DNA from 4 places in the Paenibacillus shunpengii genome. Region 2 is predicted to be linked to each of the others. Evidence: a T-box and tRNA genes for the amino acid it is inferred to sense, from the RefSeq annotation. Region 2 holds a T-box; the other regions hold tRNA genes.
The links. A T-box is a leader RNA that pairs with one kind of tRNA and senses whether it is charged. The one in region 2 lies ahead of leuS (leucine--tRNA ligase), so its partner is inferred to be a tRNA-Leu.

Region 1: it has a tRNA-Leu gene. The T-box ahead of leuS (leucine--tRNA ligase) is inferred to sense a tRNA for this amino acid. The anticodon was not compared.
Region 3: it has a tRNA-Leu gene. The T-box ahead of leuS (leucine--tRNA ligase) is inferred to sense a tRNA for this amino acid. The anticodon was not compared.
Region 4: it has a tRNA-Leu gene. The T-box ahead of leuS (leucine--tRNA ligase) is inferred to sense a tRNA for this amino acid. The anticodon was not compared.

Annotation. Positions count from the first base shown of each region.
Region 1 covers NZ_JBHUMJ010000002.1:1,151,019-1,154,182, forward strand. Annotated here, with positions in the region: gene ACFSVM_RS05435 (S66 peptidase family protein) at 1-407, opposite strand, end outside; gene ACFSVM_RS05440 (LysR family transcriptional regulator) at 536-1,438, shown strand; tRNA gene ACFSVM_RS05445 (tRNA-Leu) at 1,621-1,704, shown strand; gene ACFSVM_RS05450 (response regulator transcription factor) at 1,873-2,580, shown strand; gene ACFSVM_RS05455 (sensor histidine kinase) at 2,567-3,164, shown strand, end outside.
Region 2 covers NZ_JBHUMJ010000004.1:100,218-103,381, forward strand. Annotated here, with positions in the region: gene ACFSVM_RS16810 (M3 family oligoendopeptidase) at 1-869, shown strand, start outside; T-box leader at 973-1,216, shown strand; gene leuS (leucine--tRNA ligase) at 1,334-3,164, shown strand, end outside.
Region 3 covers NZ_JBHUMJ010000004.1:262,171-265,334, reverse strand. Annotated here, with positions in the region: gene ACFSVM_RS17575 (hypothetical protein) at 87-506, opposite strand; gene ACFSVM_RS17570 (uracil-DNA glycosylase) at 535-1,203, opposite strand; tRNA gene ACFSVM_RS17565 (tRNA-Leu) at 1,305-1,390, opposite strand; gene ACFSVM_RS17560 (hypothetical protein) at 1,630-2,031, opposite strand; gene ACFSVM_RS17555 (hypothetical protein) at 2,519-2,737, shown strand; gene ACFSVM_RS17550 (DUF2905 domain-containing protein) at 2,858-3,079, shown strand; gene ACFSVM_RS17545 (hypothetical protein) at 3,087-3,164, opposite strand, start outside.
Region 4 covers NZ_JBHUMJ010000002.1:725,849-729,012, forward strand. Annotated here, with positions in the region: gene ACFSVM_RS03235 (hypothetical protein) at 1-268, opposite strand, end outside; gene ACFSVM_RS03240 (urease accessory protein UreF) at 543-1,241, opposite strand; tRNA gene ACFSVM_RS03245 (tRNA-Leu) at 1,560-1,642, shown strand; gene ACFSVM_RS03250 (glutathione peroxidase) at 1,727-2,206, opposite strand; cyclic di-AMP (ydaO/yuaA leader) riboswitch at 2,583-2,806, shown strand; cyclic di-AMP (ydaO/yuaA leader) riboswitch at 2,947-3,104, shown strand.

The sequences.
Region 1 (3,164 bases), on a different contig from region 2:
AAGTCAATAAGCATGAGGCTCTGCAGTGTAATGAGGTCCGCGTATTGATAGAGCACATTCAGCAGTATTGTAATATCACTATAGCCGGATACGATTTTGGGATTATTGCGGATTACATCATAGTCAAGATAAGGAAGAATGCCGGCAACTCCAGTGCCGCCGCGTGTTGCAAGAATTAATCTGACCTCTTCGTTCTCAAACATGCTCATAAGGTCGGATGCCCGCTCCTCGTTTGTTCCTGCCAGGAACCCGTCCTGATCATATACATGGTTGCCAATAATTACATTAAAACCAGAGCCCCGAAGGACCTCGATTCGTGAATCGATGGTTTCAGCGCTTAACGGGCTGCCTAATGTGACTAGACCCACAGTGTCTCCTGCTTGTAAAATAGGGGGAGCAATAGCCATATACCGGCCCTCCTTAAATATATTCCGATTCAAGTGTGTATTTAATGATGTGTATGGCGATTTACGATGAATTATGTTCTTCTGTCTTCCCGATGAGGATTAGTTTAATTTACGAAAGTAGGAGAGTTATGACGACACTGCAGCAGTTAAAATACGTGATTGAGGTTGCGAACCGCGGCTCCATGAATGAGGCCGCTAAGCGGCTGTTTATATCTCAGCCGAGCTTGTCCAAGGCGATCAAAGAGCTGGAGGAAGAGATCGGCATTACTATATTTGAACGGACAAATAAGGGGATTACGCTGTCAATGGAAGGTGCCGAATTCATGGGGTACGCCAGACAGGTGACCGAGCAGGCAGAGCTGCTGGAGAGCAGATATCGGAACGCCAAGCCGTCTCCGCAGCATTTTTCAGTCTCTACCCAGCACTATGCCTTTGCCGTCAACGCTTTTGTGAAGCTGGTGAAGGAGCACGGATTAGATGAATATGAGCTGGCGCTACGGGAAACGAAGACTTATGAGATTATTGAAGATGTCAAAACACTGCGCAGCGAGATTGGGATCTTGTATTTAAATGAGTTTAATGCCAAAGTTATCAATCGACTCCTGGATTCCGCCAATTTGCAGTTTCATAGCTTGTTTGTAGCGAAGCCGCATATCTTCATCAGTATTCATAACCCGCTCGCGAAGCAGTCCATAGTGACCATTGAGGAGCTGGAGGAGTATCCTTATTTGTCCTTTGATCAAGGTGAGTACAACTCTTTTCATTTCTCCGAGGAGATCTTAAGCACGCTGTCACACAAGAAGAGTATACGTGTCAATGACAGAGCAACACTGTTTAATCTGCTAATTGGCCTGAATGGGTATACGATCTCAACGGGTGTACTAAGTGCAGACTTAAATGGAAATGATATTATTCCCGTTCCGCTGGATTGCAAGGAAACGATTAACGTGGGTTGGATCGCTCATAAGAATGCAATGATGTCTAAGCTGGCGGCTGCCTATGTGGATGCGCTGCATGAAGCGATTTTATAAAATGTAATTGAGATGAAGGAGAAGGTTTACATAAGCGGCTGTTTATATGGTTTGCTTGGTTGATCTGCTCCTTCTCTAATGTTAGATATAACCGGTCGTTCACAAGAATCTATTAAATTTTGCTGAATAACTTGCAATGTATACCTTTAATCGCTATAATATGAGAGTAGTCAATTAAATATGCGGTCGTGGCGGAATTGGCAGACGCGCACGGTTCAGGTCCGTGTGGGCTAACCCCCGTGGAGGTTCGAGTCCTCTCGACCGCATCCTATCCAGACAGGCTTCCGGAATACCGGAAGCCTGTTTTTGTTGTACAGATGCCGAGCTGCATTGCCTCAATACTTCCATTTTATAGGGATTATGGTCTTAATTATGAATAGGGATTCGCATATAATGAATGTAGAGATTAAATTCGGTTATACAAGGGGCTTAATATGAAGATCAAAGTATTGATAGCAGATGATAATTCCTTTATTCGCGAAGGAATGAGAATTATATTGTCCAGCTTTGAGGAATTTGAAATCGTGGCAGCGGTCGAGGATGGTGCTATGGCTGTGCAATATTGTCAGCAGCACGAAGTGGATGTGGCCCTGCTCGATATTCGGATGCCGAATCTGAATGGAGTCGAAGCCACAAGGAAGATTGTACAGCTGACACAGACAAGACCGCTCATATTAACGACGTTTGACGATGATGAGTTTGTCTTTGAAGCGATACAGGCTGGGGCTAGAGGATATCTCCTCAAGAATAATGACCCAGAGCAAATCCGAGATGCGATTAAAAGTGTCAACCGGAATCATCATGTGCTGCAAGGTGCTGTACTTGATAAGATCAAGTCAAGCTTACCTAGCTCAAGCCACCCAATTTCAGCCCATCAGAAAACGATCCCGGAATCTGTATCCATACCAAGTCATACGGATCATATAGACCGTAGTTTGTTTACGGACCGCGAATTAGATATTATGGGCTGTATCGCAAAAGGGCTGTCTAATAAAGGGATCGCCAAGAAGCTTTTTTTATCGGAGGGAACAGTAGCTAACCATATTACTTCTATATTGAACAAGACGGGACTTGCCCATCGAACGCAAATTGCGATTTACTATTTAACTGGTGAAGTACGGGTTTCAGATGAAGAGCTTTAATTATTACGAATTGTGGATGGTCGGCTGCAGGCTGATTCTGCTTGTCTATATTTCAGGCACGGTGCTCGGCGCTGATCAAGATCAGAGATGGTTTATTTTTTCTGTGCTGATATACATATCTCTTAACTGCATGATGCTTATTCTAAGGAATCACAAATCTATACTCTGCCTTCATGTATTAACCATCGGGTGGATTATCGGATGTGCAGTATTTATTCATGTTTCTTTTCTGCTGCTGTTAGCAATCAGCCTCTATGAGATATCCGTCTCCCTGAAAAATTATTTGGTGTATCCGTTCCTGTTCTTTCTTATAACACTGGGCTTAGTTCCAAGCTCTATTCTGTTTCATTATTTGCTCACCTCAGGATTCATATTTCTGGCTTATTCTGCTGTCAGGCACTATAAAACGGTGGTGAATAATCAATTCGAGAAATACGAATCAATCCAGGCTGATATGGACAGGCTGAGGCGATCCTTGCAGGAGAACCAGGAATTCCTTAAGCAATCGGAATATACAATTAAGCTGGAAGAAAGGAACCGATTATCACAGCGCATCCATGATGAGATTGGTCATTCAATGGCTG
Region 2 (3,164 bases):
GGAATGCAACGCCTAAGGGGGACCCGGAATGGATTGTCCAGAACGGGAAGAAGATGTACGATGAGCTGTCACCGGAGATGAGTGAGTTCTTCAACTTTATGCTCGATAATGAGCTGATGGATCTGGTCAGTAAAAAAGGAAAGCGCAGCGGTGGATACTGCACGTTCATCTCAGACTACAAAGCACCGTTTATCTTCTCGAACTTTAACGGAACATCCGGAGATATTGACGTACTGACCCACGAGGCAGGCCATGCTTTTCAGGTGTATCAGAGTCGTGACCTTGGCGTTCCTGAGTATATGTTCCCGACACTTGAAGCTGCCGAGATTCATTCCATGAGCATGGAGTTCTTCACTTGGCCGTGGATGGATCTATTCTTCGAGCATGAAGTGGACAAATACCGATTCGAGCATCTCGCAAGCGGCCTTACCTTTATTCCTTACGGAGTATCGGTAGATGAATTCCAGCATTTTGTCTATGCGAATCCAGAAGCGACTCCAGCAGAACGGAAGCAGGCATGGCGTGAGATCGAACGGAAGTATCTGCCGCATCGCAATTACGAGAACAACAGTTATCTGGAGCAAGGCGGCTTCTGGCATAAGCAGGGCCACATTTTCAGCTCTCCGTTTTACTATATTGATTACACCCTTGCTCAAATCTGCGCGTTCCAGTTCTGGAAGCGTTCGAGAGAGGATTATGCTGCGGCATGGGCCGATTATTTGAATCTCTGTCGTCAGGGAGGAAGCAAATCCTTTACGGAGCTGGTGGCCATCGCGGGCCTGATCTCTCCATTTGAAGAAGGCTGTGTCACTTCGGTGATCGGCACGATTGAAGAATGGCTCGACAGCGTGGATGATACGGCACTGTAAGACGGACATTATACTGACCACAAGGCGAGATTGAAATCAAGCTGTAAAACGCAATATTTGACTTTATCCTTGTCAATCTTGTATAATGATCCCGATTATTATTGAATTTTCGATGAAGAGGAATAGTAATAGCGCCTGTGTATTTCAGAGAGCCAGCGGTTGGTGCAAGCTGGTTGCCGGAGCACTATGAACTCGCCTTGGAGATATGAGGTTAGGCTAATTGTTCAGCATTTGGTAAGCCTCATCGGTTCACCGCCGTTACAGGGTGCTTAAGGGAGTGGACGACGAAGCACGTTTGTCCGCTAACTAGGGTGGTACCACGGGAATTACAACCTCTCGTCCCTAGCGATGACACGCTATGGGATGCGGAGGTTTTTTTGATTATAGAATTCATTTAGTTACGCTAGCTGAACCATTCTGTAATCGCGTGGAGAAGTTGGTTATGATGACGAGGAGGATGCACATTGAGTCAGAAAGAACAGCCGAAGCACGGCTATAATCCCCAGGTAATTGAGCCGAAATGGCAGCAATACTGGGATCAGAACAAGACATTTAAGACAGAGGAAAATCCGGACAAACCGAAATTTTACGCCCTGGATATGTTCCCTTATCCTTCAGGTGCAGGACTGCACGTAGGACATCCAGAGGGCTATACGGCAACTGATATCGTGTCCCGATACAAGAGAATGCGCGGCTACAACGTGCTTCACCCGATGGGCTGGGATGCCTTTGGACTTCCTGCTGAGCAGCATGCTATTGATACGGGACAGCATCCACGGGATATTACCGTGAAGAATGTCAATAACTTCCGCCGTCAGATCAAATCACTCGGCTTCTCTTATGACTGGGATCGTGAGATCAGTACGACAGATCCTGATTACTACAAATGGACACAGTGGATCTTCATCCAGTTGTATAAGCGCGGTCTGGCCTATGTATCCGAAGTGCCGGTAAACTGGTGTGAAGAGCTTGGAACAGTGCTTGCTAACGAAGAAGTCATCGACGGTAAGAGTGAGCGCGGCGGATTCCCGGTTGTGCGCAAGCCAATGCGTCAATGGGTGCTGAAGATTACGGAATATGCCGATCGTTTGCTTGATGACCTGGACGAACTGGATTGGGCAGAGAGCATCAAGGATATGCAGCGGAACTGGATCGGAAGATCCAAAGGTGCGGAGGTGACCTTCCCTCTCGAAGGTCATGATGCAGGGGTTACGGTATTTACTACCCGCCCAGACACCTTATTCGGTGCAAGCTATGCGGTACTTGCTCCAGAGCATGAACTGGTAGCAGACATCACAACAGCTGAACAGCGTGAGGCCGTTGAAGCATACGTCGAGAAGGCTTCGCGGAAGAGTGATCTCGAACGTACCGATCTTGCGAAGGAGAAGACAGGTGTATTCACAGGGGCTTATGTTATCAATCCTGTAAACGGGGCTAAACTGCCTGTATGGATTGCAGATTATGTACTGGCTGGTTATGGTACAGGTGCAATTATGGCCGTTCCGGGTCATGACAGCCGTGACTGGGAATTCGCCAAGGAGTTTGGACTTGATATTATTGAGGTGGTATCCGGCGGAGATGTAACACAAGAAGCATACACAGGCGACGGAGCTCACGTGAATTCCGGCTTCCTGGATGGTCTGCATAACGAAGAAGCGATTGCAGCTGCGATCTCATGGCTTGAAGAGAACGGCAAAGGTCAAGGTAAAGTTACCTACCGCCTGCGGGACTGGCTGTTCAGCCGTCAGCGCTATTGGGGAGAGCCGATTCCGATTCTGCATTTGGAAGACGGAACGATGAAGACTGTGCCTGAGGATCAGCTGCCGCTGCTATTGCCTGAAGTAGAGCAAATCAAGCCTTCCGGTACAGGAGAATCTCCCCTTGCTAATGTAACGGAGTGGATTAATACCGTAGATCCGGAGACGGGCATGAAGGCTCGCCGTGAGACGAATACGATGCCGCAATGGGCGGGAAGCTGCTGGTATTACCTGCGCTTCATCGATCCTCACAATGACAAGGAGCTTGTCTCGAAGGAGAAGCAGCGGGAATGGCTGCCGGTAGACCTTTATATCGGGGGAGCAGAGCATGCCGTGCTTCATCTGCTGTATGCCCGCTTCTGGCACAAAGTGCTGTATGATCTGGGAGTTGTCGAGACGAAGGAACCGTTCCACAAGCTGGTGAACCAGGGCATGATTCTTGGAACCAATAACGAGAAGATGAGTAAATCCCGCGGTAACGTCATTAATCCAGATGATATCGTTGATAACTTTGGTGCGGATACACTGCGTATTTATG
Region 3 (3,164 bases), 160 kb from region 2:
TCTTGAAGGGTTACGAGTACAGAATACCGCATGATTATTAACGCTGCATGATAGAAACATAAAATTTAAATTAAAATAATGAGATCTTATCCACGCCTTGACCTCACAACGAACGTATACAGTTCTTTATCAAGGACTGTCCCGTCTTCAAGTACCACATTATGGTCGTCATGAGAGCTGATTGTCGTCCGGTACGAAATTAGCTTAACCCCTTTCCATACCGTTACCGCAGATTTGAAGTAAATTGCATTATCAAATTGAATCGACTGACGCATCACATATCCGACCGTATGAATAGAAGATCTTGCTCTTTTCTTGCCTTTTCCATAGGCATCCTCAGGCAAGGGATGAATTCGTACAATTTGACTAAACGGAATCTTGACTCTCTTCGCTCCTACGACGATGATTTCGGCATCTGCATCCCACTTCAGCAATATCCCTTGAACGGGATCTTTACGACCACCTGCTCGTTCCACCAGCACTCTTTGGCCTACCCAGTGTTTCATTCTCCCGTTCACCTCCGTGTTCTTCTTGTTACTTGTCCGAGATTATCCAATTTACTTGCTTGATTCCTTCTTCTTCCAAGAAGGCGTTCGCTCGAGAAAATGGATGGCTTCCAAAAAAACCGTGCCGAGCTGCAAGCGGACTCGGGTGAGCTGATTCTATAACCAGATGACGGGAACGATCTATGAAGGCCCCCTTCTTCTGTGCGTGACTTCCCCAGAGCATAAACACGACAGGCTGCTCCCGGACATTCAAATTCCCAATTACCGCGTCAGTAAACCGCTCCCATCCGATATGGCGATGTGAAGCAGGTTCTCCCTCTCTCACAGTTAATACGTTATTTAGTAACAGAACTCCTTCCTCCGCCCAATCCTGAAGAGACCCATGTGTAGGGATGGACACCCCAAGATCACTATGTAATTCTTTATATATATTTCGCAAAGATGGAGGGATTTTAACCCCTTTTTTGACAGAAAAACTTAGCCCTTCCGCCTGACCCGCTCCATGATATGGATCTTGTCCAATAATCACAACCTTTGTATTCGCATACGAGGTCAATTTCAACGCATTGAATATGTCTTCCTTCGGAGGATATATCGTTTGCGTCTTATATTCAACAGCCAGCTTCAATCGAAGCTCTTGCATATAATCCTTACTCATCTCGTCCCGCAGCAGTTCATCCCAGTCATTATTAAACATATATCTGCTCTCCTCATTCCCAATCACTTTATACCATATATAGATATCTAAAAAAATAAGCTGGACTCCTGTTAGGAGCCAGCCTATTTCATCTAAATGTATGCCGAGGACGGGGGTCGAACCCGTACGATGGTCACCCATCGCAGGATTTTAAGTCCTGTGCGTCTGCCAATTCCGCCACCCCGGCGTATGTGTATAGACTGTTTAACCAAACTCAGTGTAAAGTTAAAGAACAATCCACAACCACTTTCGAATTCCCCAGCAAATATGCTCAAAAATCCGGTATCTCTTATTATATATGAACAGTCACGTTTTGACAAGCTCTGTGCTTACTTATATTCATGAAATCTTGATCTGACTTTAACCGCACAAAAAAATCCACCTCTTCGAGATGGACTCCTGAACGTTTGCATCGCCATGAATAGTTTATTCTTCATGATCTAAGCGCACGGCTTTGTATAATTGGCCTTCATGTTCAACAAGAATAACCTCATTCGTGTTCGCATCTTTTAATTGAAATATCAGCGATCCCGCTTTCAAATAATTGCTTAAGCCGTCTTGACCTTTAAGCTCGTTATCCTCTGTTAATTCCGATAAAGTTACTTCCATCGTTACTTCACCTAGCTCCTCACTTGCCAACTTATCTGGAAGAACTTCCTCGGTAATTACTTTATATGGAATCCCACCAGACCATGTAACAAAAGGATCGTTGTTCTCCGTCTGAACTGTCCCTGCGGATGATTCTTCCCGCTCTGCAGAGTCTGTGGCGCAAGCAACAGGAAATAATAAGCACATCATGACGATCCCAAATTTTAATACATTCATCATATTTCTGCTCCCTCTAAGAAGTTGATCTGGTACCCTGAATAGAAAGCAGATCTACAGAATAATAACGAGCTACCTTTATTTAGCTAAAACACAGATTATTCTTCCTTGTACCCTTTCTTTCTGCTCGCCATTCTCATCCACCAAGCAATGCCACCAATACCCGCAGCAATAATTACAGCAAAGATAACGATATACCATCCATGAATATTCATTGTGCATTCCTCCTAAGATAGTTATACCCATATTATCTGCCACATTAAACTTACTCACTCATTTCTTCATATTCATCACGAATGTTTAAACTTCCGCCGAATTGGTTTATTTAACTTTAAGATATTTTTTCCTGGATTATTGTAGAAATTTAGAACTAGTTCTGATAGACTATTCGTAGACATGAAAGTGAAAAAAGATGTGATAAAACAACCAGTTTGCAATGTAATTAGACCTGATTCATTACATTAATCACTGGCATAGGGAGAATAGGCTTATGAATAAAGAAGCGATTATTGCGATGAAACGTAATCAGCAGATCATGGTACGAAGCAAAGATGGAGAGACCCTAACTGGGTATCCTGTTCCTACAGATCATTCATCAAGGCTTGTATTAAAAACAACCTTTGGTCCGGTTTGGATACCATATGAGGAAGTAGAGCAAATTACCCGGATTATCAGTATTAACCGCTCAAGAAAATTGGCTTTATCTTAAAGTTATCCTACAATGTACTGTTCATAAATTTACAACGCAATGTAAATCATAGATATGAATTAGCTGGGGCCTGGCATCATGGCTCTGGCTATTTTATTATTTAATGGGGGTGAGCTAGTAATGAACAATATGCCTAAGCTTCTCATATTTGCTGGGATTGCACTGATCGTGATTGGCTTGATCTGGATGATTCTCGGAAGATTTGTGCAACTAGGTAAATTACCAGGAGACATTTATGTAGATCGAGGGAACTTTAAATTCTATTTCCCCATTGTTACTTGTATCGTTATTAGTCTTATCCTTACGTTGATCTCCTGGATTATCCGCCACTTTATGAAATAAACAGCAGCTAGTATTTCGTCCAATAATCCATTCCATCTGATGAAGCTGGTATCGAACGCACCGACGTTTGCTCCTCTGGCTCCCA
Region 4 (3,164 bases), on a different contig from region 2:
CATAACCTGCCATGTTGTTGTTTAGTACTTCTTTGAGTTGATTGATAATGTTATTCATGCTGTGTGGACACGCCCCTGGAAATGACGCCATTAGATTGAAATAATTAGAACCCAGCCAATTGGTACTGGTAATACATTCATAACGGGACATCTTCTCGGGCAGAGGATGGTTGTACGAGCATATCGTTCCGTAAGCGTCAATAATGACAATGGTTGACTTGAAATCTTCGGACGAGGTCTTTATAAAAAAGGGTTCGGCTTCGGACAATAGTAGTCTCTCCCTACACTTATATTGACATTTTTAATGGATCAGAGGTGTTGTGTTGAGATTGAGTTTCTTCCAAAAAAAAGGTTGATCATATTATATACGTTCTTGCGTCATCTAACAATCATTAATCACTTACATACGTCGTTCTTTTGCGACAGCGTAAAGTGGAATTATGACGAAAAAAAGCACGCTGGCAGAGGAAGGGGGCCAGGCGTGCTTTAGATAGGGAGGGGCTTGGGAGGCCCTGAAGAGGTGAGCTGGAGGGGCCTTAGGCTTAAGCTCTTGTATGTTCAATACCGGATTCGTGGAAGGGGAAGCCCGGTATGAGGGATTGCATTGACAGAATTGAGCTCTGGAAGGGCTGGAGGCTTGCGCTTCTGGCTCTGTTCCATTCTTCTTCGAGGTCACTGTCCAGTACGCTGGACAAGGCGTCGAGATCGCGGGTTTCGATTTTTAATAGTCGTCTTGCGTGAATCAGGCATACATCCTTGGCAGCATGAAGATAACCGGAAGCTGCGTCGTCGGCGGTAACCTCAAGCTGAGTATTGATCCAGGCATGAACGACGGGGAGTGAGCCGACAGCATCATATCGATGGATAAGAGCTTCGAAATGCTCAAAGTCCATCCATGGATGCAGCGCTTTAGACAGTTTGATGAGACGCTTTCCCATGGCTCTGGAGGATTCCCGTTTGTAAGCAGGGGTTCGCTTGACGTGAAGCATCTTATCAATGAGGGCGATTCTCCACTCATCCTTCTGCTCTACTGCTGTGTAGATGGCCTTGATTGCCATGCCTTCCAACTGCACGAGACTTGGATGCAGCTCGCATCGCATGAATGTCTCCAGGTCGGTAGTCGTTTGGATCGTACCTTCCTCGATGTATGACTTAAGTCCGAAGGAATGAGAGAATCCTCCGACTTGAAGTGAGGAATCAAGCAGTTTTACATAATCAAGAAGCTTATTTCCTCTGTTCACCAGATTCGCCCCCTTATTGTGTTAAACGCGATAACCATCTTGGGTGAATTCATATGTTATGTATATGTCAATTTATCTTTGAATATCGGTATGTTTGATATGTATTTTTACATAAACATCCTTATACTGTCAATAATAAAACGGAATAATATCCTATAAACAGTTAAATACCTATTTTTAATGTAAGATATATTGACATTTACTTAACTTCACAGTCTTATCTAAAATCAAAAAATAAATTTTAAAATAATGACTTTACTTATGGTTGATAAGTGTGTATAATATATTTTGTTGGCACGAAAATGCTATACAAGATGCGCGGTCGTGGTGGAATGGCAGACACGCTATCTTGAGGGGGTAGTGGGTGTATACCCGTGGAGGTTCGAGTCCTCTCGACCGCATCATACGAAAGAGCTTGAAGCAATTTGCTTCAAGCTCTTTTTTTTGCTCAGTGTGGGTTTCGACGGGGATTACATGCAAAATTCTCATTTTAACAGCTTGGCGATATCCGCTTCAATCTTGTCCGGTGTCGTTTGTGGACTGTATCTTTTTACAATATTTCCGTTCTGATCGATAAGAAACTTGGTGAAATTCCACTTAATCGCCTTCGAGCCAAGTATACCTGGTGCACTGTCCTTTAAGTGCTTGAACAGCGGATGTGCCTCATCTCCATTGACTTTAATCTTCTCAAACATCGGGAAGCTCACACCATAGTTCATTTGGCAGAACTCTGCGATTTCATCATTTGAGCCCGGTTCTTGTTCGGCAAATTGGTTGCTGGGGAAACCGAGAATTTCAAAGGATTGGTCATTGAATTTGTCATATAGCTCCTGCAGTCCTTTGTATTGAGGGGTTAGTCCGCACTTGCTCGCTGTATTTACGATCAAGAGTACTTTTCCTTTGTACTCCTCCATGCTTAACTTCTGGCCTTTAAGTGTATTCACTTGGTATTGATAAATCGACATGCCTTCATCCATCCTTTTTATAAATTTGGAATATAAATGATGCTTGTATTGCCGTTTTCCATCAATCTCATTATATATATTGATAACAATTTAATTTTAAACAATATATGGAGAAAGTCAAACAAAGCTTAAGAATGGAGGGGGACGATTGTCGAAGGTAAACTTAGGCATTAGAATTAAACGAAATAACGAGATAAACTGAGAACAGATAAGCTGCATGCATATTGATGAATGTTTTACTCTTATTCTATCCAAAAACAACGCTAAATCGTCAAGATGAGCCGCTGAAGGAGCTTTACATCGATTTTCAACGGGTGTATGATTCATATCGTAAATCTTGAGCAAACGAACAACCGTTTATTTAAATAGTTTCTCATTGCTATGATCGCTTAATTTCTGCCTAATATGGCGGAGAGCGGGGGAACCAGAGTAAGGCAGCGTGCTTGATTCGGTGTGAGAGCCGAATGATACACGATGCATGGGGTGAATTCTGAACCGAAGATTCATGTGGAATGTCATATGGAATCATCAGGAACAGATAGGACGACTCTCACCGTCCGAATCCGACAGCTAACCTCGTAAGCTGTACAGAGCTGAACTAGAGATGTGGAAGAAATGCATGATTCTTTCCTTCACTTCGCTTAACGTGAATATTCTCTAGGTATCGTCTGTGCCAACGTTTGAGAGAGGAATGATAAATCTTGTGAGCGATCAGCCACAGAGGTTTAATCCTCTGTGGTTTTATTTATGCGCTGAATTTTTGTTGATCCAAAAAGCGGGGGACCCAGATGTGGATGCATCGATCCATGGGGTGAATTTCATGGCTATTGCCGTGAATAGGGCAATCTCTCTTGTCCGAATCCGACAGCTAACCTCGTAAGCGTAACAAAGGGAGAGGCAGCAAGCCGAGTAGCGCCTATATCGCAGGTCATGTTTTGCCATGTTCTGATATATAGGT